DNA from 4 places in the Neobacillus solisequens genome. Region 4 is predicted to be linked to each of the others. Evidence: riboswitches for the same ligand, from Rfam matches in the RefSeq annotation. Region 4 holds a riboswitch; each other region holds the start of a gene.
What was found. Region 4 has a riboswitch for cobalamin ahead of ACI3K6_RS02355 (ABC transporter substrate-binding protein). Riboswitches for the same ligand answer to the same signal wherever they lie in the genome.

Region 1: another riboswitch for cobalamin. It lies ahead of metE (5-methyltetrahydropteroyltriglutamate--homocysteine S-methyltransferase); the one in region 4 lies ahead of ACI3K6_RS02355 (ABC transporter substrate-binding protein).
Region 2: another riboswitch for cobalamin. It lies ahead of ACI3K6_RS03155 (ribonucleoside-diphosphate reductase subunit alpha); the one in region 4 lies ahead of ACI3K6_RS02355 (ABC transporter substrate-binding protein).
Region 3: another riboswitch for cobalamin. It lies ahead of ACI3K6_RS19805 (cobyrinate a,c-diamide synthase); the one in region 4 lies ahead of ACI3K6_RS02355 (ABC transporter substrate-binding protein).

Annotation. Positions count from the first base shown of each region.
Region 1 covers NZ_JBKFGJ010000002.1:127,392-134,899, reverse strand. Annotated here, with positions in the region: gene ACI3K6_RS01145 (sporulation protein) at 1-199, opposite strand, end outside; gene ACI3K6_RS01140 (serine/threonine-protein kinase) at 186-1,007, opposite strand; gene ACI3K6_RS01135 (hypothetical protein) at 1,011-1,199, opposite strand; gene ACI3K6_RS01130 (YozD family protein) at 1,385-1,558, opposite strand; gene ACI3K6_RS01125 (hypothetical protein) at 1,730-1,897, shown strand; gene ACI3K6_RS01120 (hypothetical protein) at 1,898-2,572, opposite strand; gene ACI3K6_RS01115 (hypothetical protein) at 2,619-2,759, opposite strand; gene ACI3K6_RS01110 (DUF2935 domain-containing protein) at 2,974-3,813, opposite strand; gene metE (5-methyltetrahydropteroyltriglutamate--homocysteine S-methyltransferase) at 3,972-6,278, opposite strand; cobalamin riboswitch at 6,438-6,630, opposite strand; SAM riboswitch class I at 6,702-6,812, opposite strand; gene ACI3K6_RS01100 (HXXEE domain-containing protein) at 6,943-7,425, opposite strand.
Region 2 covers NZ_JBKFGJ010000002.1:543,548-551,055, forward strand. Annotated here, with positions in the region: gene ACI3K6_RS03150 (beta-carotene 15,15'-monooxygenase) at 1-716, shown strand, start outside; cobalamin riboswitch at 1,015-1,214, shown strand; gene ACI3K6_RS03155 (ribonucleoside-diphosphate reductase subunit alpha) at 1,349-3,577, shown strand; gene ACI3K6_RS03160 (ribonucleotide-diphosphate reductase subunit beta) at 3,597-4,631, shown strand; gene ACI3K6_RS03165 (flavodoxin domain-containing protein) at 4,631-5,107, shown strand; gene ACI3K6_RS03170 (anaerobic ribonucleoside triphosphate reductase) at 5,101-6,972, shown strand; gene nrdG (anaerobic ribonucleoside-triphosphate reductase activating protein) at 6,969-7,451, shown strand; gene ACI3K6_RS03180 (hypothetical protein) at 7,471-7,508, opposite strand, start outside.
Region 3 covers NZ_JBKFGJ010000021.1:80,243-87,750, reverse strand. Annotated here, with positions in the region: gene ACI3K6_RS19830 (FMN-dependent NADH-azoreductase) at 1-225, shown strand, start outside; gene ACI3K6_RS19825 (spore germination protein) at 515-2,044, shown strand; gene ACI3K6_RS19820 (Ger(x)C family spore germination protein) at 2,070-3,329, shown strand; gene ACI3K6_RS19815 (hypothetical protein) at 3,334-3,546, shown strand; gene ACI3K6_RS19810 (GerAB/ArcD/ProY family transporter) at 3,569-4,669, shown strand; cobalamin riboswitch at 5,246-5,435, shown strand; gene ACI3K6_RS19805 (cobyrinate a,c-diamide synthase) at 5,583-6,953, shown strand; gene ACI3K6_RS19800 (cobyric acid synthase) at 6,946-7,508, shown strand, end outside.
Region 4 covers NZ_JBKFGJ010000002.1:383,064-390,571, reverse strand. Annotated here, with positions in the region: gene cobD (threonine-phosphate decarboxylase CobD) at 1-947, opposite strand, end outside; gene cbiB (adenosylcobinamide-phosphate synthase CbiB) at 904-1,887, opposite strand; gene ACI3K6_RS02365 (adenosylcobinamide amidohydrolase) at 1,881-3,350, opposite strand; gene ACI3K6_RS02360 (FecCD family ABC transporter permease) at 3,351-4,415, opposite strand; gene ACI3K6_RS02355 (ABC transporter substrate-binding protein) at 4,381-5,346, opposite strand; cobalamin riboswitch at 5,517-5,709, opposite strand; gene ribH (6,7-dimethyl-8-ribityllumazine synthase) at 6,023-6,493, opposite strand; partial or broken gene ribB (3,4-dihydroxy-2-butanone-4-phosphate synthase) at 6,551-7,153, opposite strand; gene ribE (riboflavin synthase) at 7,186-7,508, opposite strand, start outside.

The DNA of each region.
Region 1 (7,508 bases), 260 kb from region 4:
TACGATCATCTGATTCCCGTAAATAAGTGGTGTTCACAGAAAGATAGATATCATCTACTTGTTGATCAATCTTTCCACCTTTTATCTCCACTACCCCATTAATCGTCTCTCCAGGCATATACGTTTCCTTTTCAAGCTTTGTATCCACAGTTGCTGATCCAATCCCCACACTTGCAAAAACTTTGTTAAAGAATGACATGTTTCATACCTCCTAATTGTTTCGTTAATAGATGTATATCCGCTCTTACTTGATCACAATTCTCGTATACAGGATTTATTTGGAGTAGCCGTTTTATAATTTGCTGGCCTTGTGGCGATATATTTAACTCCTCTTCCCACGATTTTTCTTGCTGATTCTTTTCAAAGGAAAAATTCGAATAGAGCAAAAACAGTAGAAAATGACCGAGCCCGTAAAAATCTGCCTGAAAGTTTAGCTCCTTTCTTAGATCTTGGCTGGGACCCTTCTTCTTTTTTGAACCATCTAACGGTCTAGCCAATCCTAAATCGATTAGTCGAATCGAAGTCCCGTCTAATAGGACATTAGGAATTCGAATATCTCGATGAATGACTCCCATTCGGTGCAAATAGTCAATTTGCTCCAGTAATTTGGAGGCAATTGTAAAAGATTCTAATTCAGTTATTTTCCAGCCCTCATAAAAAATGAGCTGCTCAAAATTCTTTCCATTAATATATTCCATCGTAAAAAATGGGATGGTATTATGCATTCCATCCTCATAATATTTTGGAAATCCAGGATGTTCAAGTGAGCCTAATAGTTTCTTCTCAACCTCAAATCCATTTCTTCCCTCTTTAGTAAGCCTTTTATGAAGGCGAAGTGCTTTTAATACCTTTTTTGTACCAGTCTTTTCATCAAACACTAGATAACTGTGCCCATAACCGCCAGCCCCTAAATGCTTAATCACTTCGTATCGTCCAGCAATTACATCAGCTGAATGAAAAGGTCTCTCTAAAATATGGGAAAGCAATAACATCACTTTTTTGATCATCGTTTAACTGCTAAAAAAACTAGACAAGAAACTGCCGCTTTTATGCTTCTTTTTATAATGATGATGCCCCATATGATTGTGCTTATAATATTTTTGTTTTTTCCAAGCATCACTGGACGAACCGTAATGATGGTGTTTATGATGAGAACCCAACTTACTTTGGATAATCGATTTAATGATCTTTTTGAACATCCTATTCCCTCCTCCGTCTTCGTAATCATTTATACGAAGCCACTAATAAAAGGTTTCGTGATTTCATAATTTTTCCCTTTTATCTTTGAGGAACACAAACAAAAAGCGGGCAATAAGATGCACGCCTTTCGGTTGATTTATCATAAAGGAATAACTAAATCCCCTAATTTTAAAATAGATATTACCTACTCGTCCTCTACTTCCTCATCAATAATACTTTTTTCAATTAAATATTCGAAGGTAATATCTGCGATTTCCTCCAACTCCTCTTCACTGGGAACGTATCCCCTTTTTACCAGCTCATGAAAGAAAAATTCTGCAATCTCTTCTGTATCAATAAAAACCTCAATTTCTTTCAAGCTATCGCCCCCTTTTTACAGAATGTATGAACCATAAAGCTTTTTCATGCTAGTTACTTAAAAAAGCTTCTGATATAATTTCGTGCTTTTGTGTACAACGTTAAAAAGGAAGTCTTTTTAAGAATGGACAAGCATAAGATAAGTAAAAACAACCATTAGAGGTGTGAGAATATGTCAGAATTAAAATGGAAGTTAGAAGCTTTAAGAAATGATCTGAATCAAGAAGAAAGTCATATCATTAAATGGTTTGAAAGAATAACAGATACCATGTTTTCTATGATTAAATGGGCGGGAATTCCATTCGTCATCTACCTATTAGTTGAAATCATCAGATGGTAGCTATACATGGCTTTTTCCGTCTTCCTTTGAGATGGCTTTCAATTTTTTCAAGATAACCCGCATGACCTGATAATATTCCTGGTCATGAAATAAATTATATAAAATTCGATAATCATTATAGAGATCTAATAGATCATCTATCAATCTCTTCTTTTCTTTTTTTCGGGTGATTTCTTCAAGCTCTGATTGGCGAACTTGATTCTTTATTTGCGACTTAGAATTGTTTTTTTCCTGCTTATTCACTAAGTATAAGAGACCTAGTTTTTGAATAAAGGTGTCCGCACTTTCCGCATCGGCGATTAAAGTAAGTTCGTCCTCCCCGACTTCAAGCCACTCCCCATCATGAACCCTGGAGAGCTCATAAATAACATCTTCCCACGCATCATCTTTAGAACGCCAAATTTCTGTCCGGAAACCAACTACTTTGAAAAGGTCTGCCTCATATCCCTTTACTTGAACAACATCCCCAATGAAAAACTTATATTCAATATCAATATGCTCCTGTTCCAACACCTTGCCATCGTAATCTGACAACGGCTTTAAAGCAGATTCAACAAATAAGCCATGGCTTTTATTTACTTCATATACATACGAACCATCCAGCCATTTTACATCTGTTACATTTCTAAATTTACTGGATCCTTTAAACTTTTGGTTTAAGGTTTTTCCATCCATAATATAAAACAATAAAAAAAACCGCATACCATATTGGTACACAAGTTTACTTTGCTTTAATCTCCGCTCTATCAGGTGGTTTATTTTCTTGACTATTTTGCTTGTAGGTTTTATTAAACAATTCAATTAGTCCCCTAGCCGCTTTATCCGGATCAAAAGTACCTCTTTCTGCATACTTAACTTTCATGGTGAAATCACCTCGTTGTATAATATGCAAGTCGTTTTTGAATGGAATCTTGTCTATTATGTATGTGTTATAATTTTAGAAAAAACGGAAAAATGAACTTATTGAACCGTTGACCCAAAACCTTTCAAAAAAAATAAGAGCTGCTGCAGCAACTCGATTATTACTTTCAAGACCAAATGCTTTACACATTCTCTAACATTAGCTGTTTTCTAGTTTATTGTGTACTGCCTGTAAGATGCGCGTCAAACATATCAATGATTTCAAGAAACCTATCAGCTTCCCGGAAAACATGGTCTGCTAATAAAGGATGAATAATGCTCTTTATTCTACATTGCTCAATTAAATCACGAGCTGTTCTCTTAAAGTCCCTTAGAGAAGCGACCGACACCCGATTTTGATCAAGGAATTGATCTAAAAGAGGAACTGTTTGAGATTGTGGCTTCATAGAATCTAAATCTCTTGCTTGATACAGCAATTGATCAAAATCATTGCTGAAATTGCGTGCTAAATCAACTAGTTTCCTTTCTGATGGATCAAGGAGATGGCCAATAAATTTGGCGTGATCTGCCATAATCCTTAAAAAGAAGACATTTTCTTTAATAATGGCATCTGGAAGCGGTTGTAATTTTCCTTCATTTAATTCCATTAATCTTTTTCTAAAATAATTGGCTTCCCTACTTGTATGGTCAACTAATAGTGGGAAATTATTTTGCCCAGGTAATTTGCATGTGAGAATTAATCCTAATACTTTTCTTTTAAATACGAAAATATTCGTTGCAGCTTGTTGTACCTCGGAATTAAACCTTCTTATTTGTTCGGGGTCTGTTTGGTTATTGAAGGAATAGGCAGTTTGTTCGATTTGTTCAAATAAACGATAAAATTGATTAGCCTCTTGAATGAGTTGTGTATCCTCTGCTCTAAAACCTAATCGAAGAAATAAAGAATGCTCTTTCATGATCCTAGCCCAAAAACGAATTTCATTTAATGAACGCTCAACGAATAGCCCAGATGTAACCCCTGTATCAGCATGTAATTCGCGTTCTTGTCCGTTCATGCTAAGGCCCCCTTAAATACTGCAATTATTCTATTGTTATTGAATAGGTCATTTAAATATTCCTAAAACAGTTCCGCCACATAAATTATTGTTGGGATTATAATTTAACTCAAAGTAAAACGAGACCTAATAAAGATCTCGTTAATGCTTTAAATCTCTTATAAATTAATAGTGTGCTTTGTTCTAAGCTTTTCCCTTGTTTGTTTTGCTGCTTCAACCATCACCTTAAGTGCATCCACCGTTTCATTAATACCGCGTGTCTTTAAACCGCAATCAGGATTAATCCAGAACAGCTTCGGATCAAGTACTTGAAGAGCACGATCAACGTTTCTTACCAGCTCTTCAAGCTTTGGTACACGTGGGCTATGAATGTCATATACACCAAGACCGATACCTTTGTCATACGTATTTTCTTCAAAGGCATGAATTAATTCACCATGACTTCTTGAGGTTTCAATTGAAATAACATCAGCATCGAGTGCTTTAATGGCATCGATAATCTCTTCGAAGTCTGAATAGCACATATGAGTATGAATTTGTGTATCATTTCGCACTGAGGTGGTAGCAAGTTTAAATGCATAAACGGCAGCGTTCAGATAGCTTTCCCAGTTTTCACGTTTTAATGGTAGTCCTTCGCGAATTGCCGGCTCATCGACTTGAATCATATGGATTCCATGAGCCTCAAGTGTTTCCACTTCTTTTCGAAGCGCAAGCGCAATTTGATTGGCAACATCATAGCGTGAAATATCATCCCGTACAAACGACCAATTTAATATTGTTATTGGACCTGTTAACATCCCTTTTACCGGCTTGGTTGTTAACGATTGTGCATATACAGTTTCTTTAACTGTCATTGGTGCTTGATAAGACACGTCCCCATAAATAAGAGGTGGCTTTACACAACGGGAACCATATGACTGAACCCAGCCAAATTTTGTGAATTGAAAACCGGCTAATTTTTCTCCAAAATATTCAACCATATCTGTACGTTCAAATTCTCCATGTACAAACACATCTAAGCCAAGCTCTTCTTGAATATCAATCCATTTTCTTATTTCTGCATTAATATATTCTTCATATTCCGCATCCGTTAACTCGCCTTTACGCCAATTTAAACGCTGTTTTCTTACCTCTTGGGTTTGTGGGAAGCTTCCAATTGTTGTGGTTGGTAGAAGTGGCAATTGAAAAGCCTCTTCTTGAATCTTTTGACGAACATGAAATGGTACTTCACGTTCTACTTTATAGTTAGGCAATTTTTGAATGGCTTCACGAACTTGTTTGTTATATCGAAAAGATGATTCATTTAAAGTTTGAATCACTTTTGTACTTGCCGCCATTTCTTCTTGTATCGCATCTCTTCCAATTTGTATACCTTTTGTAAGGACAGCGACTTCATATAATTTTTCATCAGCAAATGATAATGCTTCCTTTAATACCTCATCGAGTGATTCTTCACTTTTAACGGTCACAGGTATATGCAATAAACTTGATGAAGGTTGTACAATAAGGTGATCTTTTGAAACGACTTTTGTAATCTCTGCTAGGGTGGATAATTTATCATCTAGATTCGCACGCCATATATTACGTCCGTCAATTATTCCAGCAGCAAGCACCTTATCTTTTGGGAAACCATGTTTTTTCAAAGCAATAAGATTCTCACCATGATCATGTACAAAATCAAGACCAATCCCTTGAACAGGAAGTGAAATGACATCTTCGAAATGTTCAATACTATCAAAATATGTTTGTAAAATCACCTTTACGTTTGGTGCCGCCTCATGCAACGTTCTATAAACGCCTTTACATAATGCTACCTCTTCTTTTGAGATTGTTGTAGAGAGAATTGGTTCATCGATTTGTACCCACTCTACACCTTCTTTTTGCAATTCACGTAAAATCTCAGCATAAAGCGGTACAAATTGATCTACAACTGCATGGAACTCACTTTCTTTATACCCTTTTGACAACTTTACGAATGTTACAGGTCCTAAGATAACAGGCTTTCCGTCAATACCAAGTTTTTGCTTTGCCTCTTTATAAAATTGAAGTGGGCGATTTTCGACAAGGGAAGGTATTGCTCTGTCCAGTTCTGGAACAATATAATGATAGTTTGTGTTAAACCATTTTGTCATTTCAGATGCAACCGAACCGTTAGTGCCTCGTGCTATATCAAAATACGTTTCAAGTGATACTTTACCTCCATCGTATTTAAAGCGCTTCGGTACTAGACCGAACATAACAGCAGTATCAAGAATATGGTCATACAAGCTAAAGTCTCCGACTGGGATCAGGTCAATTCCTTTATCCTTTTGTTTTTGAAGATGCTGCAAACGAATCTCCTCGACCTGTTTTAAGAACGCCTCTTTTTCTAGTTTACCACCCCAAAACTGTTCGAGAGCCTTTTTCCATTCACGATTTTCACCAATTCTCGGATAACCCAAATTCGAGCTTTTCACTTTATTCATCGCATTTTTATCTCCTTCTATGTTTGTATTTTCGTCTTCAACTAAAAAATCTCTCTTTTCAATTAGAAAAGAGAGATTTATACGCATAGCTAACTAGAGTTGAGACCATCTGGTTTTCTCAACACGTATTCATCACTCCTCCCTATACATCCGTAGAGTACAAGAGCATACAACAGGCAGGTCTCCTGACTTTGGTTCATCGCTTCTTATCCCTTCCCATTTCAAACTATGAAACAGTGGTTCATGATAAGTCGCTCCCCATTACAGTGGCGGGACCGTGCCGGAATTTCACCGGTCTTCCCTTTTAAGCTGTGTAGATCATACTCACAGCACCTATGCATCTGATATTTAATTTTAAATTAGAAAAAGACATAAGACCCCTCTATTTGAAAATAGAGAGGTCTTCATCACTTATGGAATCCTCTCTTATTTGTCAAAGCAAAATGCTTTGCAGGAATTAGCACCTTTTCAACAAAATTGTTGAATGGTTGCCGGGCTTCACAGGGCCAGTCCCTCCACCTCTCTTCATAAGAGTTTTAATAGTTTATAATGTTCTGAATTTAATAGTCATAATAGCATTAGAAACACGAGCTGTCAAAGTAATTTTCAAAAAACATAAATATTTTGCCTATTTCAATAAAGTTTTTAATCCTCAATCAACCTATTAAGAAGGAGTTATTTTGCCACCCACTTTAAACAAAAAAGGAATAAGTGCCAATAAAATAATTCCTACTACAAATGTTGATATGATTAACTCTTTCCATATAATTATATTCTTTGAAAACATTTGATAGATAACTAATGAATTTATTGGAAGGTTAAGTAATAAACCAGTGAGAAGTCCTGGTGCATACTTTTTCATCAATATGGTCGCAATAAGGTGCGGAAAAATAGCATTTAAAATCATTGAACCTAAAAATCCAATAAACATCCATTTCGCAAAATCTAATTCTGGCATATACAAAAAACTAAATGCAGATAAATAAGCCAAAATAGTTATAAAAATAACAGCAAAAAGGAATTCACTTGAAGAAACTGGCTTTTGAAACCTTGAAGATTGCTGTGACCATTTAGGCAACCATATTGCTTCTTCGATATTATGAAGTGTAATAGCAAAACAAAAAAATATAACAAGATAATAGTCCATATATCTTCCCCCTCTTCAAGTAACTTACATCGTTAATTGAATAAGAATTACGCAATAAATTTTGATAGTCTCAGACTTTCATA
Region 2 (7,508 bases), 160 kb from region 4:
TATTGGTGACGTTCTTTCTTTATTTGCCAAGGATTGTTTGTTATGTCAAAGAAAGCCCATTATCAGTTATTTATGCATTTTCAAAGGCAGTTAATGAAAAGGTAAAGCCATATCCTATTGTTCGTGTGATTTGCTCAGAGATGCTCGTGATCTATTATTCTTTTGCTTCTTGGAAAAAGAAGCCAGTAACAGGCGAGGGATACTTTACTTTGCACAAAAAATCAAGCTATATTGCCTTAATGGTTATGCTGATTCATGCAACGGTTCTGGAATCCGTTGGCATCCACTGGCTGATTCACGAAAAATCTTTGGTCCTATCGATTATTATGCTGGTTTTAAATATGTACACGGTCCTATTTTTTCTTGCGGACATTCAGGCCGTCCGGCATAACCCGCTGCAGGTAACGGAGCACTCGCTTTATATCTCAATGGGGTTAATGAAACGGATGGAGGTAAAGTGGTCTGAGATCGAAGAAGTTAGGGATACACCGGAACAATGTCAACAAAAGCTTTCGAAAAACACCATTGAATTTATCGCGCGTGACTTTATGGAAGTTCATCCTGATGTGATCTTGAAACTGAAGCGACGTGTTCCGGCCACCCTAGCCATGGGGTTGGTTAAGCATTATGACCAGGTGGCAATCCGGGTGGATGATCCAGAGAGATTTAAGGCGGTTTTAAAGGGAAAATTTAATAGAGAAATGGAGAAAGCCTAGGACCGGTGGTTGTGCCGGTCCTTTTAGTGTAATAAAATAATATCTCATGGACATCTTCTACAAAATTAGGTTAGGGATGTCAGATAGAACGATTCTCAAAGACTTCTCACGGGAGTACACCCCAAAGAAATCCCATGATTGTAATTCTAAAGATATCATTTTAGTAAACTGCCTCAAGTTGTCTAAAGAAAATAGATTACAATTTTTGTCTTGTAAAAAAAACATGAATAAGATATGATATAAACTAAACTAATACACTGTATCTAGTATTTAGAAAATAGCAAAACAACTACATATAGTAATAGCCTTGCGATAAGATGCGATGATTCGCTTAATAGGGAATTCGGTGAAAGGCCGAAACTGCCCCCGCAACTGTAAATGCTGACGAACTAAATGGACCACTGTATAAGAGAGCTCACTATTTGGGTGCTTATACGGGAAGGATTTAGTAGAGGATGATGCATGAGTCAGGAGACCTGTCTTATTTTAGTTAGTTTCACTTCTTCGGGGATGGGGAAGATGAGATGGTGGCGTCAAAACGAATCATGCAGGTTTTTCTTTTGGCTGTTGTCATTTCTTCCGCTCTGATCCCCGAGCGGATTTTTTTATTTACAAAAAAGGAGAAATCGACAATGACCGAAACGATGGTAACAACGGCAGAAAAACTTGGTTTAGACCTAACAGAACTCAAACAATACAATCAAAATGAAAAAGTCCTTCAATACGCCCTACATAAAATCTCCATGGACCAGCCGAATTGGACCTACATTGCGGCTCGAGCCTATTTAAACGAACTCTATGAGCAAGTTGCCCGTAACAGGGGATACGATCCCAAACAAAGTTACGGAGATTATTACTCATTACTCACAATTCTAACTGAAAAAGGAATTTATTCTCCTGAACTAGTAACCTCCTATTCTAAAGAAGAAATCGATGAGCTTGGGCAAACCATTGACCCGGACCGCGATTTGCTTTTTCAATATATGGGCCTATTCTTGCTGGCTGATCGTTATTTAGCAAGAGATCATGACCGGAATCTTTACGAGCTTCCTCAAGAGCGGTTTATGACGATTGCCATGCACTTGATGAAGGATGAACCAAACTCGAAACGAATTTATTTCGTAAAAGAAGCCTACTGGGCTCTAAGTAATTTGTATATGACAGTGGCGACTCCTACTTTAGCTAATGCCGGAAAAAGCTTCGGTCAGCTATCATCCTGTTTTATCGATACAGTGGAAGATTCACTAGATGGAATCTACCTTAATAACTGGGATATTGCCCGCCTTAGCAAGGATGGCGGCGGAATTGGTGTATATTATGGAAAAGTGCGCGCACTGGGATCCGATATTAAGAAATTTAAGGGAAATTCTTCAGGGGTGGTCCCATGGATCCGTTTACTAAACGATACTGCTGTCAGCGTGGATCAGCTAGGACAGCGTCAAGGGGCGATCGCCGTCTATCTCGATATTTTTCACAAAGATATTATGAATGGATTTCTTGATTTAAAAACCAATAATGGCGATGAACGGCGCAAAGCACACGATCTTTTCACAGGAGTTTCAATCCCGGACCTTTTTATGGAAAAATTGCAGGAAACCGATGAGAATGGGAAAAGCATCGGCCAGTGGCATACGTTTTGTCCTCATGAAGTGAAGCAAATAATGGGCTGGAAAGATGAGAATGGAAATACGTTAGGACTTGAAGATTTTTACGATGAAGAGGATCACAAATATTTTACAGAAAAGTATTATGAGGCAGTCCAACATCCATTTCTGCCGAGGAAGACCTATCGGGCCATGGATCTCATGGCCAGGATCATGATTTCGCAATTGGAAACCGGGACACCATATATGTTTTATCGTGATGAAGTTAACCGGCAGAATCCCAATAAGCATCTAGTTAGCGAAGGGCGTACCTCCATTTATTGCAGCAATTTATGTACAGAAATCGCTCAGAACATGTCTGCTACCACTATTTCAAGTGAATATGAGGACCAAGATGGCAACTTGATTATCGTTCGTAAGCCGGGAGATTTTGTCGTCTGCAATCTTTCTTCAATAAATCTGGCAAAATCGGTACCGGACCAAGTGTTAGAACGTTTGATCCGAATTCAAGTGAGAATGCTGGATAATGTGATCGATTTAAATACCATTCATGTTGGACAAGCTCAAAAGACTAATAAAAAATACCGTGCCGTTGGTTTGGGTACCTTTGGTTGGCATCATTTGTTAGCGCTAAAAGGCATTCATTGGGAAACGGAAGAAGCGGTACGATTGGCAGATGAACTATACGAAGAAATTGCCTATTTTACGATTCGAACCTCGATGGAATTGGCACAAGAAAAAGGGGCATACAGCCAATTTGAAGGTTCCGAGTGGCATACAGGCCGTTATTTTGACCGAAAAGGCTATACATCAGACCGCTGGAAAAAGGTTAAACAGGATGTTACCCAAAATGGGATGCGAAATGGCTGGCTGATGGCAGTTGCCCCCAATTCTTCAACAGCCAAAATCGGCGGCTCTACGGATGGGATTGATCCGATTTACTCAGTCGAATATGCCGAAGAAAAGAAGAACTTTAAATTCAAAGTAACCGCTCCGGATTTGAATCATCATACGTACGATTATTATCGCCGAGTCAGACATCAATTGGACCAGCATTGGAGCATAAAACAAAATGCTGCGAGACAAAAGCATATTGATCAAGGAATAAGCTTTAATTTGTACGTGAAGCACGATATTAAAGCAAAGGATCTATTGCAGCTCCATCTAGAGGCTTGGAGACACGGGTTAAAATCGACCTACTATGTTCGAAGTACATCACAGGCCGAAATTCAAGAATGTGAAGCTTGCCATAGTTAATGGAAGGGGAAATGAAAGCATGCAACTACGAAAAATAAAACTATTAAATCCTGAGCATCCCAATAAATCAACCGGTATTATTAATGGTCAAACATCGGGTATCCTTAATTGGAATGATATTGCATACCCACACATGTATGATCTCTACCAAACCTTGTTATCAAACTTTTGGAAGGCCCAAGAGATCAATATGCAAGATGATATTAAACAATGGGATTCTTTAACTGAGTCTGAACAGGATGTCTTTTTAAGAATTAATACACAATTAGCGTCCTTGGATAGTTTACAAACACCCACGATGAGTCAGGTTATGGATTATGTAACTGACTCCAGTTTCAAAGCGATCTTTGCCGTTATATCACAGCAGGAAGCGGTGCATAACGAATCTTATTCTTATATTTTAAGTTCATTGGTTCCATTACAAGAACAAAACAGCCGATTTAATCAGGCGAAAGAAGACCCGATTGTTCAAAAAAGAAATGCACTTATTCTCGAGGCCTACGAAGGTTTTCGCCAGTGTCCGACACCTAGTAGTTTATTTAAATTGGCTGTGAATTCAATTAATCTGGAAGGAATCTATTTTTATTCAGGATTTGCCTTCTTTTACCATTTAGCCCGCCAACAAAAGATGTTAAAGACGAGCACGATGATCAGCTATATCCAGAGGGACGAAATGCAGCATGCCTACTTTATTTCACAGTTTATCCGGATATTATTAACGGAAAATCCTGCAATGAATACGCCTGAAAATATCGATTATATCTATAAAACCATTGATAGTGCAGTAGAATTAGAAAAAGAATGGTCCCGGTTTATTTTAAACAATATTGAGGGAATTGATTTACAAGAATTTGAACATTATGTTGAGTACTTAGCCAATAAACGATTCCGCCAGCTTGGTCTGAACAATCTGTACCCAGAACGCGAAAACCCGATGCCATGGATCCATGTATTCAGTGATGAAATGATCAATGAAACCAAATCAGATTTTTTCGAACAAAAATCTCGCACGTATACGAAGATTACCCAATCGAATGGATTCGATGAATTGTAATGAGCATCGCCATCATCTATTCCTCACGGACAGGAAATACCCAAGAGCTCGCAACGGTGATGAAACAGCTTTTTCAATTACAGGGTGTAATGGCGGATTGTCTTCCAGTTAATGGATTGCCCTTGTCTACGATTAAAGCCTATACTGGAATTATTGTTGGGACTTATACATGGGGAGACGGAGAGATTCCTCCTGAAATGGTTCCTTTGTATCATGCATTTGAAAATCAGGAAGTGGCACATCTGACCACCGGAGTGATCGGAACAGGAGACAGCTTCTATCCCCATTTTTGCGGAGCCGTGGATGCATTTAGGGACATGTTATATGTCCATACCAGTTTAGCGGTTACACTGAAGGTGGAGTTATCACCACAATTAAGCGATATGGAAAAATGCCGTCGCTTTGTTGGATTATTTTTAGAAAAATATGAAAAAGTAAAAAAACAATCAGAATGGGTCGTGAACGAAACATGTTGAAGCTAATGGAAGAATTGAAGGAAATCGTGAACAGCAGCAACCAAGACCTGGTTCAAGAAAATGCCAATGTGGATGGACAATCACCTATGGGCATGATGAGCTTATTTGCCTCTGCAACGGCAAAGTCATTCACCGTCGACAACCTCTTGTCCGAAGATGTGAAGAGAGCCTATTTGGGTGGATATATCCATATTCATGATTTGGACTTCTATGCCAGCGGCAGCACCACCTGCTGTCAAATCCCTTTGGAAAAATTGTTGAAGAACGGTTTTGACACCGGGCACGGAAAAATGCGCGAACCGAAATCTATTGGCAGTGCCATGGCATTAACAAGCATTATTCTGCAGGCTAATCAAAACATGCAGCACGGCGGGCAGTCCATTCCTTGTTTTGATTATGATCTAGCACCATATGTACGGGCGACGTTTGGTAAGAAACGTGAACTTGTCCGGGAAATTGCTGTTGACCCTAGCGAGGAATTTTTGGATCAAAAAGCTTGGGAATGGACAGAAAAGGCAGTATTTCAGGCATGTGAAGCCTTTATACATAATTGTAACTCCATGCATTCGCGCGGGGGAGGCCAGACTCCCTTTGTGTCTATCAATATTGGAACTGACACATCACGGGAAGGCCGGATGGTAACAAGAAATATCCTGCTTGCGGCGCAAAATGGATTGGGCGGCGGGGAAACCCCGATTTTCCCGATCATTGTTTTTAAAATCAAAGATGGAATTAACTTTAACGAAGGCGATCCGAACTATGATCTATACCGTTTGTCTCTAGAGACTACATCAAAGCGGTTATTTCCAAACTATGTATTTATCGATGCCCCTTTTAATCTGCAATACTATGACGGTACCAAGGAAAGTGAAATCAGTACGATGGGGTGCAGAACAAGGGTGATTGGAAACGTAAATGGCCAAGAAACTCCGGTAGGCAGGGGAAATCTATCCTTTACCTCTATCAATCTTCCATTGCTTGCGATTGAATCGCCATCTATCCAAGATTTTTGGGAAAAGCTGGAGATCAACACCGATCTTGCGATTAAACAATTATATGAACGCTATCTTTACCAGGCAGAAAAAACCGTATCCCATTTCAAGTTTTTATATGGGCAGGGGGTATGGTGGAATGGGGAAGAATTAGCTCCATTTGAAAAATTAAGCGAAATCCTAAAGCAGGGCACATTATCGGTCGGCTTTATCGGATTGGCTGAAGCCCTTGTCCAATTAATCGGGCAACATCATGGTGAAAGCAAGGAATCTTTGAAACTGGGGATGGATATTGTTGCCTTTTTGCGAAAAAAAATGGATCAAGCCACGATCGAATATGGATTAAACTATTCTTTATTGGCAACACCAGCTGAATCCCTTGCAGGTAAGGCACTACGGTTAACAAGAAGGAAACACGGCATCATTACGGGGGTCACTGATCGGGAATATTTCACCAACAGCTTCCATGTACCTGTATACTATCCAGTTGCAGCTCTGGAAAAAATCAAAATAGAAGCGCCGTTCCATGAACTGACCAACGCCGGACACATCACCTATATTGAAGTCGATGGTGATGCCAGCAAAAATATTGAGGCCTTGGATACGTTAGTTAGGGCGATGCAAAAATACGGGATTGGATATGGCAGTATCAATCATCCGGTGGATCGATGTCTCGAGTGCGGACATCAAGGGATCATTGATAACGAATGTCCAAATTGCGGTAATCGGAATGAAGTCAAAGTAGAACGAATCAGAAGAATTACCGGATACTTAGTAGGTTCGATGAATCGCTGGAATTCCAGCAAGCGGAGTGAAGAAAGTGAACGTGTCAAACACAATCTATCGGTTCGTAAAGGAAACAGCCCGAAATGAGAGTGCTAGATATCGTCCATGACTCGATTGTAGACGGAAGAGGCTTAAGAACGGTGATCTTTTTTGCTGGATGTCCTCATCTCTGTCAAGGATGTCATAATCCCGAGTCTTGGAATATTGAAGGGGGCACGGAATGGAGTGAAGCGGAGATCTTTCAGGAAGTCATGAAAAATGAATTAACCGATATCACTTTCAGTGGCGGAGAACCGTTTTTACAGGCGAGAGAGATTGCTGTGTTAGCGCGTAAACTCAAACAAGAGGGGAAAAACATTTGGTGTTTTACGGGGTATCGTTACGAGGAATTAATCCAGGATCCCGATCATGTTTCCTTACTAGAACAAATTGATATATTGGTAGATGGAAGATTTGAGCTGAAAAAGCGCGATTTGACTTTAAGATATAAAGGAAGCTCCAACCAGCGCATCATTAATGCGCCAAAAACCCTTGAGAGCGGAGAGATTATCGAAGAAATTTCGTAAATACAGGACCGGCCATGTTTCAGTCATGGCCGGTGTTTTTAATGATCAAACTGAGGC
Region 3 (7,508 bases), on a different contig from region 4:
GACAAAAAAGCCCTACATATTCAAGCGCGCGGCGGAATTTATTCTGAAGGGCCAGCAGCCCAGATGGAAATGGGTCATCGCTATCTAGAGGTTATCATGCAGTTTTACGGAGTGCCATCCTTTGAAGGATTATTTGTCGAAGGACATAATGCAATGCCGGATAAAGCGCAGGAAATAAAAGAAAACGCCATTGCTAGTGCGAAGGATATCGCACATACTTTTTAATAATCCAAAGCCCTTAGTTCATTAAATATAAATCATAATTCCCAGGATTGTTAGTCCATTATAAGGGCTAATGATCCTTTTTTATTTACCTAATTTATTGGATGACAAAATGGAATTTAATGAATTCATGTTTAAAGCGTTTAGAAAAATAATGTCTGGATCCGACATCCCATGTATATCTAAACAATTGGATAAATCTACCTTTTTATTTTTTATATTGAAGTATGTAGAAATTTTGAATATCTTTTCCTTTTATTAACATAATACCTAAAAAGGGAGGCTATTCTTGATGAAAAGATTGCAATTTAGAAATAAATCTTTACCGGATAATGATTCCATACAAACAGAGCTATCATTTTCATTAGAGGAAAACTTGTCTCTTTTGCAATATACATTTGCTGATTGCGATGATTTTATCTCTCAAATGGTTCAATTCGATTATATTCAAGGATGTATTTTCTATTTATCAGAAATGGCAAGTGATCATGCCCTGAAGGAAATAGAGCAGGGTCTCACTGATTCCGGTGGCCTGTTGAAGAAGGAGTCTTCCGATGATATTCGAGTATCTATTCGTAATCGTTTCCCGTTTAGCAATATAAATAATGTTAGAAGTTTAGAATCCATCATTGACCATATTTTGATCGGGAACACAGTGCTGTTGGTTGATCAAATCGATCAAGCCTTTTTGTTTTCTACCGTTAAAGAAGCAGGAAGGTCGGTGCAAGAGCCACCCTCGGAATCATTAGTAAGAGGGCCTAGAGAAGGATTTGTGGAAAATATCGGAACAAATTTGATGCTAATTCGCAGGAAGTTGCGAAATCCTTCACTTAAGGTGAGACATTTACGAGTAGGAAGGCAGACCAATACCGAGATAAAAGTGGTTTATATAAAGGGGATAGCTGATGATAAGGTGGTAGACGAAGTAAGCAAGCGGCTTTCTCTTATTGATATTGATGGCATCTTAGAAAGCCATTATTTAGAATCGATAATGGCAGATTCAAGATGGTCCCCTTTTCCAACTGTATATAGCACGGAACGTCCGGATCGGGTATGTGCAAACTTGCTGGATGGTAAGGTTGCAATTTTGACGGATGGAACCCCATTTGTATTAACCGCACCAGCTGTCTTTGTAGAATTTCTTCACTCGAATGAGGATTATTATAATGGCTCTTTAATCGCCACCTTTACCCGATGGATTCGGCTTTTGGGGCTTTTGGTTACACTCATTCTTCCAAGTTTTATTTTGGCCATGAACACGTTTCACCAGGATTTACTTCAAACGCCACTATTGCTTAAAATCGCGGCAAGTCGGGAAGGGTTGCCATATCCGGTTTTGGTAGAAGCCATTTTCATGTTTATAACGTTTGAATTGGTCCGAGAGGCCGGACTTCGGATGCCAAAAGTGTTTGGTGGTGCAGTTATTATTATATTAGGGCTTGTATTGGTCAGCCAAATTGCAGTTCAAGCAGGAATTATCGGGCCAGTAATGGCTATTTCTGTCTCAGTGGCAGCCATGGTTTCGTTTATTTTACCTAACTATGCATTTCATCAAGTGGTTCGGTTATTAGGATTACCCATGCTATTATTAGCAGGATTTTTTGGATTTATGGGGATACTGGTTGGACTAATGTTTGCACTTGCACATTTAGTCAGTTTACGTTCTTTCGGTGTACCTTATTTTTCACCTATCTCCCCTGGTAGAAAAGAAGGATGGAAAGATGTGTTTATAAGGGCTCCATGGTGGGCAATCAAAACACGCCAGCCTGGGTTGGACATAGATAACATACTTCGTACAGGTCCTAATGAAGACAATCCTTAAAGGAAGCTTAAAGAGGGTGATGCCAATGATAAAACATGATCTTGGGAAAACGCGAAACTTTTTGTTATCTTTTATCCTATGCATAAGTTCCTTTACCTTAACAGGTTGTTGGAGCAGCCGGGAAGCAAATGATCTTGCTATTTTAAATGTGGTAGGGATCGACAAAAATGAGGTTGGTCAATTTGAATTAACGGCATTAATCCCGAAACTGGAAGACAGAACTCACCAATCATCTTCCGGCAGCGCAAAAGATAAGGAGTTAATCTTCACAAGCAAAGGCAGGAGTTTGTTGGAATCAATGAGCCAGCTTGCTACCTCCCTTTCAAAGGAAGTCTATTTGGGACATGTCCAGGTCGTAATTTTTGGGGAAAAGGCCGCAAGCGAAAGCATGAAAGAATCATTGGATTTTTTAAGAAGGGAAAATGGCTTTCGGCCAAACATAAAATTGTTGATTACGAAAGGGAAGGCTAGCGATATTATCAACAAACCCACACAGTTAAAAAACCCGTTAGGTTCTGAAATTTCAGCCTTCACCAAAACAAAACGGATCACTATGTCAAGTATGGTTCAAAATCTCAGTCAATTTACTGAAGCTCTCTCAATGAAAATGAAAGACCCATTTACCGGTGAGATTAGCGCAGCTGGCGACGAGGGAATAGAGTTGGAGCAAGTTGTGTCCGGCAAAAGTTTTCTAAAAGATGCAAGCAGCCAGGATTCGCAGAAAAAAGACTCAACCATGAAACAAAATACTGATACATTCAGTATTCAAGGTACAGCCGTCTTCAAAAGAGATCACCTTATTGGCTGGCTAGACAAAGACGAAACACGCGGTGTTCTTTGGGTCAATGGGAAATTAAAAAATGATGTTGTGATTTTGAGTTGTCCGAAGGATGAGAGTGGAACCATTAGTTTAAAAATTAACCAAACTAGCTCTGTAAGTACTCCTCAAATCGTAAACGGTAAACCAAAAATGGAGGTTACGATCAAGGTAGATGGGGATATCGGACAAATTACTTGTCAAAATGTAAATTTGAGTTCAGATGAAATGGAAAAGTTAAACATACAGCTAAAAGATAAAATAAAGCAAGAGGTAAATCATACATTTGCCAAAGTAAAACAAGAATGGCAAGCCGATATTTTTTACTTTGGAGAGTCCATCTATCGCAAATACCCCAAAGAATGGAAAGATATTTCTTCGGGGTGGAGAAGCGGCGGATTAAAAGAGATGCCAGTTCAGATAAAAGTCATTACCAATATATCACGTTATGGACTTCGGGAAAGGTGAAGATATGAATATTTTAATATGTCTTTTATTTATTATTCTGGTTCTTGGAACTGCTGGTCTCCACGTGTACTATATATGGAAACAGAAAGAGTATAAAATTTTAGCGGTTCAGCTTGGTATTATCGGTTTGACCATTGTTGCCGGGGTACTGGCGATTTATAAAGTTCAGAATGTGTTATCCATTGCAAAATTATTAAATCTATTATCCCCCCTATAAGAATGGAAAGAAGGAGACCGTTATGGGCGAAAAAGGACAAATCAGCAACGTTCAGGCAGCTATGCTTGCAATCACCTCTTTAACTATAATTGGACACTTGATTTTGCTCACCTTGGTTCTTGATCAAAGCAAGCAAGACGGTTGGCTTGCCGGAATCGTTGGTTCTATTTTGAGCTTAATTGGAATTCTAGCCCTGTCGAAATTGGTTCAACGTTTTCCCGGGCTCTCCTTGATAGAAATTCTCTTTCAACATTTTTCATGGATTGGGAAAATATTGGGGATTATCTATTTGCTCTATTTTTATATAATGGCCGTTTTAGGGGTACGATTATTTGGTGAAGCCTATAAAATTATTATGGAAGAGACTCCATTATGGGCCTTCATCTCTGTCATTCTTTTATTAACTGCCTTTATAGTTTATTTAGGATTAGAAACATTGGCACGAATTAACCAAATTATGCTGCCAGTTCTAGTATTGGCGGCTGTATCTGTTGTATTTATGACATTTGTGAATGACAAGGACTATGGCAACCTTCTTCCCATCATGGGCAATGGTGTTATCCCGGTTGCAAAAGGAGCCGTATCCATAATGGGATGGTTTGGAGAATTTGTTATTTTAGGCATGGTTCTGCCATATGTAAAGCGTCCGGAAAAACTAATCAAGACGGGTTTATATGCAGTGGGGTTCACTTTGCTTTTCTTTTTGGGACCAATCACTGGGCCAGTTGCCTTATTTGGCCCTGAAGAAGCGGCAAATATGTCATTTCCGACATTTACAGAGGTTCGTTATATTGAGGCGGGGGAAGTTGTAAATCGATTTGATGCTATTGCGATTTTATTTTGGACTGTTGGTTTAATGGTTAGGATTTCATTATTCTTTTATGGCCTTAGCCTTGGTACCGCACAAGTACTCAGGATATCGACCTACCAGCCACTGATTGTTCCAATAGGATGGTTAATAGGTGTTGGGGCTATTTTTTTCTCTAAAAATTTCATTGAGTTAACAGAATTCCTATTTAAGACCTATGTACCCCTAAATATTTTAATGGGGACGGTTCTGCCACTTCTTTTTATCTTTTGGGCTGTGGTGAGGCGTAAGAGAAAGGTACTGGCTAATGTGTAGGTTTGAAACTGATTTTAAAAAAGTATAGTGAATGGAAAAAGGATATCGAGGGATGTCCTTTTCTTATTTGCTGAAGCTCTACATTAAAGACAAATAATAGAAAACCCTGTCATTCAACTGGCTCCATTTTTAAAGCAGCTAGTAATAAAATCAGTACTGTTAAAATATGTTTGTTTCGATAGTTAGTTTATAATTTGTAATTTTTTAATAACCTTCCCATAACTAAGTGCGGTGAACCGTACCATAAGTAGATGAGGGTGGTTAAAATGATAAATCGAAAATACTAATGAATATAAAGCTCTTTTAGATTTTTTCTGGAACCGTTTCATAATTGATGGGATCAGTTCAAAAATAAGAGGACAATCCGAATTCCATTAATCACACAAATATTAGTTGCAGATGGTGAAGTTTTGTACTCAAACTAACTGGGCTTTAGTTGGAAGGTAATAAATTGTGTGTCCTTTTAATATCAACTATTTCACATATCCAACTTAAATAAAAGTTATGTAAGGGTTTTTTCATAGTTTTTATGGAAGTTATTGAAATTGTGTCTATAATTAGGTTACTATAATAGAAAAATATGAAAATAGGTAAGATGCCAAGAAGGCTTAATAGGGAATCTGGTGAAAGTCCGGAACTATCCCCGTAACTGTAAGTGTGGACGAAATAGACAAACCACTGTATCGGAGTAGAATTGTCCGTGCGGGAAGGGTCGATAGTAGGAAGAAACACAAGTCAGGAGACCTGTCTTAACTATGAAAAGTTTTGATTTCTTCGGGGGTTGAGAAGGTGAGACGTTAGCGTTTGAAGGTACGCCTTTCTAACCTTTTTCTGCTTGCGTTTAATCCGTTCAGCTTTTTGTTGAACGGATTTTTTACATTCAGTTTTCTAACATAGTAGGAGGAGAATAGGAATGGCAAATCGAAGAATTGTAATTGCCGGTACAGGCAGCGGTGTTGGTAAAACGACACTTACCATTGGACTTATGTCTGCGCTAATGAAAAAGGGGTATACGGTACAAGGGTTTAAATGTGGACCAGATTATATAGATCCAAGTTACCATACAGCGGTTACTGGCAGAATTTCCAGAAATCTTGACAGCTGGATGTTAACTGAAGAAATGGTAAAAGAAATTGTAAGTAAGGCTGGCGAAAGTACGGATATATCTATTATTGAAGGAGTAATGGGATTCTTTGACGGAAAAGATCCCTTAAGAAATCAAGGCTCAACTGCAGAAATAAGTATGATCACCGAAAGTCCAGTTGTATTGGTAGTCAATTGTGCTAGTATGGCCCGAAGTGCTGCTGCTGTGGTAAAAGGATTTCAGGAGTTTCATAGCGGGACAAATATTGTTGCAGTAATTGCCAATCAGGTGGGGAGTGAAGGACATTATCATATTGTCAAATCAGCTATTGAACAGGGGTGTGGCATCCCAGTCCTTGGTTATTTGAAACAAACTCAAGAGCTTTCCATTCCGGAGAGGCATTTAGGATTGATTCCATCGATAGAACGAGGTGAATTGAAGCCCTTTTTTGAAAAGCTAGCCAGCTTGGTTATAAAAACGATAAATGTTGATGAATTATATAAACTAGCACAAGCCCCTCCTTTAGTGGTAAAAAAACCCCATTTTAATAAAATAGAGCATCGTTCCGTTCGTCTAGCTATTGCCAGAGATGCAGCTTTTAATTTTTATTATCAGGAAAACCTAGAGCTGTTAGAAGCCTTTGGTGCCGAGCTCATTGAATTTTCTCCGCTAAAAGGCGAAATTCTGCCCGAGAGGATTGATGGCTTATATATAGGAGGAGGATTTCCTGAAGAATTTGCCCAAGAATTGGCAAATTATACTGATACAAAAAATTCCATCCATTCTGCGATTAAAAATGGTTTGCCTACTTTAGCTGAGTGCGGGGGTTTTATGTATTTAACGGAATCTATTGAAACAACAGATGGGAATAAGTACGAAATGGCAGGAGTTATACCCGGGAAGGTAAAAATGCAAAAACAACTTGCTGCCTTGGGATATCGCGAAATTAAAGGAGCGGACGAAAACTTTCTGCTAAAAGGTAAGCTGATTGCCAAAGGCCATGAATTTCACTATTCAACCTTTCATCCGAAAGAGGAATGGAAACATGCCTACCTAACTTCTGGGATCCGCAGCGAACAACAAGAAGGATATATGAAAGGGAACCTAATTGCTGGATATACCCACCTCCACTTTGGCTCATGCCCTGAGTTGGTTGAGAATTGGATCAATAAATGTAAGGAGTATCAAGCAAATGACTAAGGCGATTCCTCTTATGTTTCAAGGAACTAATTCAGATGTAGGCAAAAGTGTGATAGTCACTGCATTTTGCCGCATTTTTGCACAGGATGGACATAAAACGGCTCCGTTTAAGTCACAAAATATGTCTTTAAATTCTTACATAACGATTGACGGAAAAGAAATTGGCAGAGCCCAGGGAGTCCAGGCGGAAGCAGCTGGCATTCAGGCAACAACGGATATGAATCCTATTTTGTTAAAGCCTAACCGTGAGTATCAATCACAGGTGGTGGTCCATGGGAAACCCTATCTGAACATGGAAGCCGGCGCCTATCGAAGTGATTTTTTTCAAATGGGATTAAAGCTGATAAAAGGTTCGCTTTCCGTTCTGTCCGAAAAATTTGAAAGGATTGTGATTGAAGGAGCCGGCAGTCCTGCAGAGATAAATTTAAATGATCGGGAATTAGTGAATATGCGGGTTGCCAGAATGGCTAACGCACCGGTGATTTTAATTGGAGATATTGACAAAGGCGGTGTATTTGCCAGTTTAGTAGGAACGCTTCAGCTAATGGAGCCTGA
Region 4 (7,508 bases):
TTTTTCACCAGGAATTCAAACATTTCATATTGATTCTTTACCGTTGGATCCTTAAATAAATAAAAATTTACAGTTGAATTTGTTACGAGAAACCTATGATGTTGAAAAAAATCAAATAGCCGATTTCGCTCCATAGCGATAAACTCCTGAGTGTTTAAAATAAAGTCATGATCACCAAGGCAAATCTCCCCAGCCAACAGGGCAATCGTATTGACACTCCAATGCGGCTGTAGAGGCAGCAATTCTCTTACCACTTTTGCACTTGCAGTTAAATATCCTAATCGCAGACCAGGTATCGAAAACATCTTCGTCATTGACCTAAGGATCATTAAATTCGGGTAATGATGGATGTAAGGAAGCATCGACTCGTATTCCACAACAAAATCGTAAAAGGCTTCATCCAGGATCACCACACATTGTTCCTCATTACAGACCTTAATGATCTCTAAGACGAGTTCCTGTGAATAGTGGATACCGGTAGGATTATTAGGATTGCAAAAAAACAGGGCGTCAACTCCCGCCAGACTCTCACGAAACTTATTCATTTCCCATTTAAATTCCGGACCCGTTAATGAAAAGTAGCGAATCTCGCATTGATTCGCGCGACAGGCACTTTCATATTCTGAAAAAGTCGGTTGCACGATTAAAACGGTTTTTCCAGTCAGCCACCGAGAAACAAGATGAATAAGCTCTGATCCGCCATTGCCAATCAGGAGTGATTCAGCTGGCAGTTTCTCCTTTTCTGAAATGAAGGTTTTGAGTTTTAATGAATTAGGGTCAGGATATACCATCAATTTATCGTAAAAATGAGGCCAATTTTCTTTTAAAACACTAGGTGGTCCCAATGGATTAATGTTTGCACTAAAATCAACATACTCTTGAGGTAATGGAAGCCCCATTGCTTTATAAAGATATTGTGGATTTGATCCATGTACTGGCCAGTTCAATCATCATCCCTCCCATCCAAAGAAAAAGTAAAAATAGAAACACTGTTTTATGTAAAATCATGTTTGCTTTTTTGATATCCTCTGCCACGATTGGTCGAAGGGGCTCCCCCATTTTTGCACGATTGGAAACAATACCTTTATAGTAATTAATCCCACCCAGTTGTATTCCCAAAATGACAGCAACAGCTGCTTCCCCCCAACCGCTGTTAGGGCTAGGGTGTTTTTTGGCATCTCTAAACAAAATCGACCATGCTTTTCGATAATGGAGGATCTTCGGCCGATTTCCCAATAACATGACCAATCCAGTTAGACGGCTAGGAATCCAATTCATCACATCATCCCATTTGGCAGAGGCCCAGCCAAATTCTTGGAATTTCTCATTCTGATAGCCAACCATTGAATCACAAGTATTCGTGGCACGATAGACCATAGCTAACGGGGCACCGCCAATCAATGCCCAAAATAGCGGTGCCGTAACACCATCACTCGTATTTTCCGCAACCGTTTCAATCGCCCCTCTGGCAATTTCACCTTCATCAAGCTCATCAGTGTCACGGCCAACAATATAGGATAGTTTTGTTCTAGCTTCACCCAAATCTCCATTTATAAGCGGTTGATAAACCTCAAGAGAGGCATTCCGCAAACTTTTTTGGGCAATGGTGGTCGATATGATGATACTTTCCACTGCAATTCCGAAAACGGGATGAATTTCATAGGCCATCCAGGTTACTAAGATGACTACAAAAAAGACTGTCAACAAAACAAAAAGGAGCATCAAAACCCCTTTCGTTTTCTTATCGTATCCGTTGTTCCAACGTTTTTCCAAATAGGCGATCAGTGAACCCATCCATTTTACTGGATGAGGCCACTTTGGTGGATCACCAATAACTAAATCGACTATGTAGGCAATGCTAATTGAAACTAAATGATAAACTAACATTTTTGTTTCCTTTTTTGAGATTTTTGTATAGCTTCTGTAGTACATTCGTAAACAGCTTTACTAATCAGTTTCCCTAATGAAGTGATCGTCCCCGCAAAGTCCAACATTTTTCCCGTTTGTGTAGCAGCGACTAAAATACTGTCAGTTGAAGTACCAGTGGCAATAGTTCCTGTTCGATTATCTTCAATCTTTAAATCATGCAATGCCTTAACCTTTGCTTCGGTTGCCGTCATAATACTTTGAATAAAAGATTCATCCGTCAGTTCTCCATTGATAAAGATCCAAGTATTAATAGTGCCTGGTACCTTTTCAACTTCATGAAGATGACTCCGTGCGGCATCAACAGCATTTCCAACTCCGGCAGTGACGACGAGAAATATCGAAAACCCTTCTCCATCTAGTTTTTTATAAACGACATCTTCCAAGATTACAGCTGTCATCATTCCGACTGTATCCGAAGGTTCAAATCCTCTCGCTAGTAAAAAATCAGTCATTTCTTGAATGTGATTACTGCAATTATAATCCTTATGTACATGTCGGTTCACGAACGTATCATGCCAGCCCACGCCTGACCCGATTACACCAGATGAAAGTGTCTTCAAAGGGATTGGTGACTTTAAAGAAATAATGTCATCGGATACATGAAGCATATCCTCAGTAACATGATAAGTGGGGCCATTATTATACACATTTGGCAACAATACCATTTGCGGCGCTGCTACTTTTGGATGAGGTTGCTTTTGGATACGCGTCCGATAAACGTCCTTAATTCGTTCTTCTTTTAAAACCTCATTCGGAATATGAAGACTATTGATCCTTCCCTTTTCCAGCAGTAATAAGCGATCACAATATAAACCCGCAAGATTTAAATCATGAAAAATCGAAATAACCGTTAATTTATGATCCAAAGTCCACTGTTTTAATAAATCCAGTAATTCTTTCTGATAAGATAAATCCAAATGATTCGTCGGTTCATCAAGCAAAAGAACCTCAGGCTCTTGAGCAAGTGCCTGTGCCAGAAATACTCTTTGCTTTTCACCCCCAGATAAAGCATTAATATCTTTATGCTGAAAATTTGAAATACCCACTTGCTTCATGACTAATTGTACTACTTCTTCATCTTGATTGCTCCAATTTTGAAAAAAACCCTTTTGATGAGCGTATCGCCCTAGTGCAACCGTTTCTTTTACAGAATAGGAAAAGGAATGTGAAGAGTGTTGTGATAATACAGCAATTTTTTTTGCAAACTGTTTTTGTGTGTATTCCTTCAGTTTTTTCCCGTTTATGAATAGATCGCCTGATCGGACGGGCAGTATGCCGCTAAGAAGTTTAAGGAGAGTAGTTTTTCCGCTTCCGTTAGGACCCAAAATCCCAAATAATTCACCTGTTTTTACTTCAAATGAAATATCTTTTACGACAAGTTCATTCCCATATCCTCCGGAAACATGTTGAACCGATAACATCTATTCATCACCTCTTTCCTTCCGTTTCCTCTGTAATAAGATAAGGGCAAAAATGGGAGCCCCAATTAAAGAGGTAATAACACCAATCGGAAGCTCGCTTGGAGATATAATTGTTCTTGAAATAAGGTCCGCGATAATCAAAAAGCCGCTCCCAGTCAAAATGCAAAGCGGTAAAAGATACTTATGATCTGGTCCCCACAACAATCTTGATAAATGGGGAATCACCAATCCGACAAACCCGATGGTGCCTGACACCGCTACTGCTGCCCCCGTTAGGATAGACCCTGAAATTAATACAATCATCTTTCTTTTTTGGACATTGACACCTAAGTGATGAGCCCGTTCTTCTCCAAAGGACATGGCATTTAATTCTTTTGCATTGTATAAAAGAATGGCAGAGCCTATGATAAAAAACGGTAATATGATATATATGTAGTCCCAGCCCCGCATCGAAACGCTTCCCAAAAGCCAACCGATGATTTGTCTTAGCTCCTCTCCCGTTAAGGCAATCATTAGAGAGATCAGTGCTCCTAAAAAAGAGCTAAAGATAATTCCAGTTAGGATGATGGTTTCCACTCTCATGGAATGCTCTATCTTTTTAGCAAATGACAAGACTAAAAAAATCGTCATTAACGAAAAAACAATACTTAAAATGGGTAATGTAAACATCCCCACTAGCGGAAGTGAAATCTGGAGGAATAGGGTTAGGACTGCACCTAGTGAAGCCCCTGATGAGACACCTAATGTATATGGATCTGCTAACGGGTTTCTTAATAAGCCCTGAAAGGCAGCACCGGCAATGGCAAGTGACGCACCAACAAGACCAGCTAAAATCACTCTAGGTAAGCGAATGTTGAGGACAATACTAGAATACATGGGGTCAATGCCACTTGTCGAGATTCCACCAAACAGCTTTGCACCTATTATCTTAATAATAGTAAAGATTGGAACTGAAACAGTTCCAATCGAAATACCAAATAAAATAGAAAGAATCAAAAAGATCCCTGCCACTAAGAAGGCTATATAATGTTTATTTAAATACTTCCGGGTAAACAGCCTTGGCAAGATCCTCTACTCCTTCAACAAGTCTTGGACCCGTACGAGTAACTTTGTCAGAATTGACATCCACAACTTGCTTGTTTTTCACAGCATTAACATTTTCCCAACCTTTTTGTGTTAACACTTGCTCTGTTGGATTTTTAACATAATAGCCATATGTAGTCACAATCACATCAGGATTGCGTTTAATCATGGCTTCCTCTTCAATCTTAATCCAGCCCTCTTGGTCGCCCGCAATATTTTCAGCATTAATCAAATTCAGCATTTCATTCATAAACGTATTTTTACCAGGAGCATAAATTTCAGGTGATGGTGATACTTCCACTAACACTTTTTTCTTCTCTTTAATATCTTTTGCTTTTGTTTTAATTTCCGCCAACTTATCTTTCATATGTTGAACGATTTCTTCGGCTTTCTTTTTCTCTCCGGTGGCAGTACCAATCATATTAATGGAATCATACACTTGTTCAAAATTTTCCGCATCATTGACAACTAGTACCTTGATGCCCGCATCGCGCAGCTGTTGAAGGCCTTCTTTTGAATTATGTACACCAGATGCATGTGCTAAAACAACGTCAGGCTTTAACGAAATAATTTTTTCAATATTAATTTCTTGTCCGCCGACTTTCTCTTTTTTAGCCGTATCTTCTGGATAATTATCAAAATCTGAAACGCCGACAACTTCTTTTCCAAGCCCTAATGCATAAGTAATTTCCGTGTTACTAGGAATTAGTGAAACAATTTTCTTAGGTTTTTTATCAATAACTACCTTTTGATCCACTGCATCTTTAATGGTTACTGGGAAGGAAACCTTTTCTGATTTCTTTTCCACGCTGGATTTTTTCTCTTCTTTAACTTGATCTTTTGCCCCTGTACAACCGGCCAAAGCCCCTAATGTTAATAGTACTACAAATAATAGTGAATACAATTTCTTCATTTCATACTCTCCCCTGCATGTTTACTATACAAAAAATAATAGGTCTTCCTTACGCCACCAAATAAAAAACATCTCCACACAAAATGGAGATGTTGGTCTGATTAGATTCAATTACTAACACATATGTAATAGTAGTCTAGTCGTCCACACCTCCCTATCCTCGTAGGTTATTTGGCGCATTCAAATAGGCAGGTCTCCTGGCTTATGGTCATCACTCCCCACGTCTTCCCATCGATTCGATAGTGACAATTTGTGGGTTGCTCCCATTTACAGTGGCGGGACCGCGTTGGCTTTTTACCAAACTTCCCTTTTAAGCAAAAATCCCTTTTCGAGGATTTTAGCACCTATTTTCATTATTTTTTGTTACTCCCATTATAAAAAACGGAATAGGATTTGTATACATTTATTTTAGGCACTTTTAAACTTGTCAGTTGATTTCCGCTCCAGGTGCTTCGCTTTCCGTGGGCGTTTCGGCGAGCCTCCTCGGCGCTTGCGCCTGCGGGGTCTCTCCAGAACCGTACTCCCACAGGACATTGATTTTCTTCTTAGAATTCACCCACGCACGAAGGAAATGCGTTAGCATTTTCGAGGAGTCTTCGCACCTTCCGCTACAATCAACAGAGTGTTAAAAATCAACTCTGTTCTTTAACACAGCCTTATTTTAAAATATTGCCTTTTACAACTCTAAGGTTCGGCAAAGATTCGCCATTTCAATAGCGGATGCCGCTGCTTCCCAGCCTTTATTTCCAGCTTTGGTACCGGCACGTTCAATGGCTTGTTCAATGGAATCTGTCGTTAATACACCGAAAATGACAGGAACCCCACTGCTAATAGAGGCAGCAGCTACACCTTTAGCTGCTTCGTTACACACATAATCAAAATGCGGAGTGGACCCTCGAATGACAGCTCCTAATGTAATAACAGCGTCATATTTTTTACTGTGTGCCATTTTTTGAGCTATTAATGGAATTTCAAATGCACCTGGGACCCAAGCAATATCTACATCCTCTTCACCAACGCCGTGTCTTTTCAGAGCATCTTGAGCACCACTGACCAATTTTCCAGTAATAAATTCATTAAATCGTCCGGCAATAATACCAATTTTCAGGCCTGAACCTACTAAATTTCCTTCATATAAATGTCCCATTTACTTTCCTCCAATCATGATTTAGACCTGGGTTGTCAAGTTGAGATTCATTGACGTTTCCATTGTCTTTCTGTATTCAATCAATTCCTTGATGGTAATCATCTTTAAATCCAGACGGTCTGCGATTTTACGAAGTTCCGGAACCCGTGCCATCGTACCATCCTCATTCATAATTTCACAAATCACTCCTGCTGGTTTAGCTCCCGATAATTTCGCCAAGTCTACAGCAGCCTCAGTATGTCCATTTCTCACAAGAACCCCACCGTTTTTAGCTATTAGGGGAAAAACATGCCCTGGCCTCTTGAAATCTTCACCCTTCGCATTTTGTTTAAGCAAATTCATGATGGTGGTTGAGCGTTCAAAAGCAGAAATACCTGTTGATGTAAATTTGTGATCAATACTAACGGTGAAGGCAGTGCCATGTGAGTCAGTATTTTTTTCTACCATAGGCTTTAGATCTAGCTTATGGGCCAACTCCTTTTCGATGGGAACACAAACTAACCCTCTTCCATAGGTCACCATGAAATTAATGATTTCTGGGGTTGCTTTTTCAGCTAAGGCAATAAAGTCACCCTCGTTTTCTCGGTCCTCATCATCACAGACTATAATAACTTTGCCTTGTTTTAAGTCAGCTATCGCCTCTTCAATTGAATCAAACATTTTCCTTCACTCCTTCTATGAAGCCCTGACTATTAAAACCCATGATCCTCTAAAAATTGTGCTGTAATCCCGCCGTTTTTGGTTGCAGATGTTCTTTTCGAAAAATGTTGAATATAGTGTTCCACATATTTACTAATCATATCGCACTCCAAATTAACAATATCACCCGTTTGTTTAAAACCAAGAACGGTTTCAGAGAGCGTATGGGGAATTAATGAAAGTGTGAAACCAGTTTCTGTAACTTCAAAAACGGTCAGACTCGTTCCGTCTACGGCAATAGACCCTTTTAAAATTACATACCTTAAAATATTGGGTTCAGTCTCGATCTCATAATAAACTGCATTTTCATAGGACT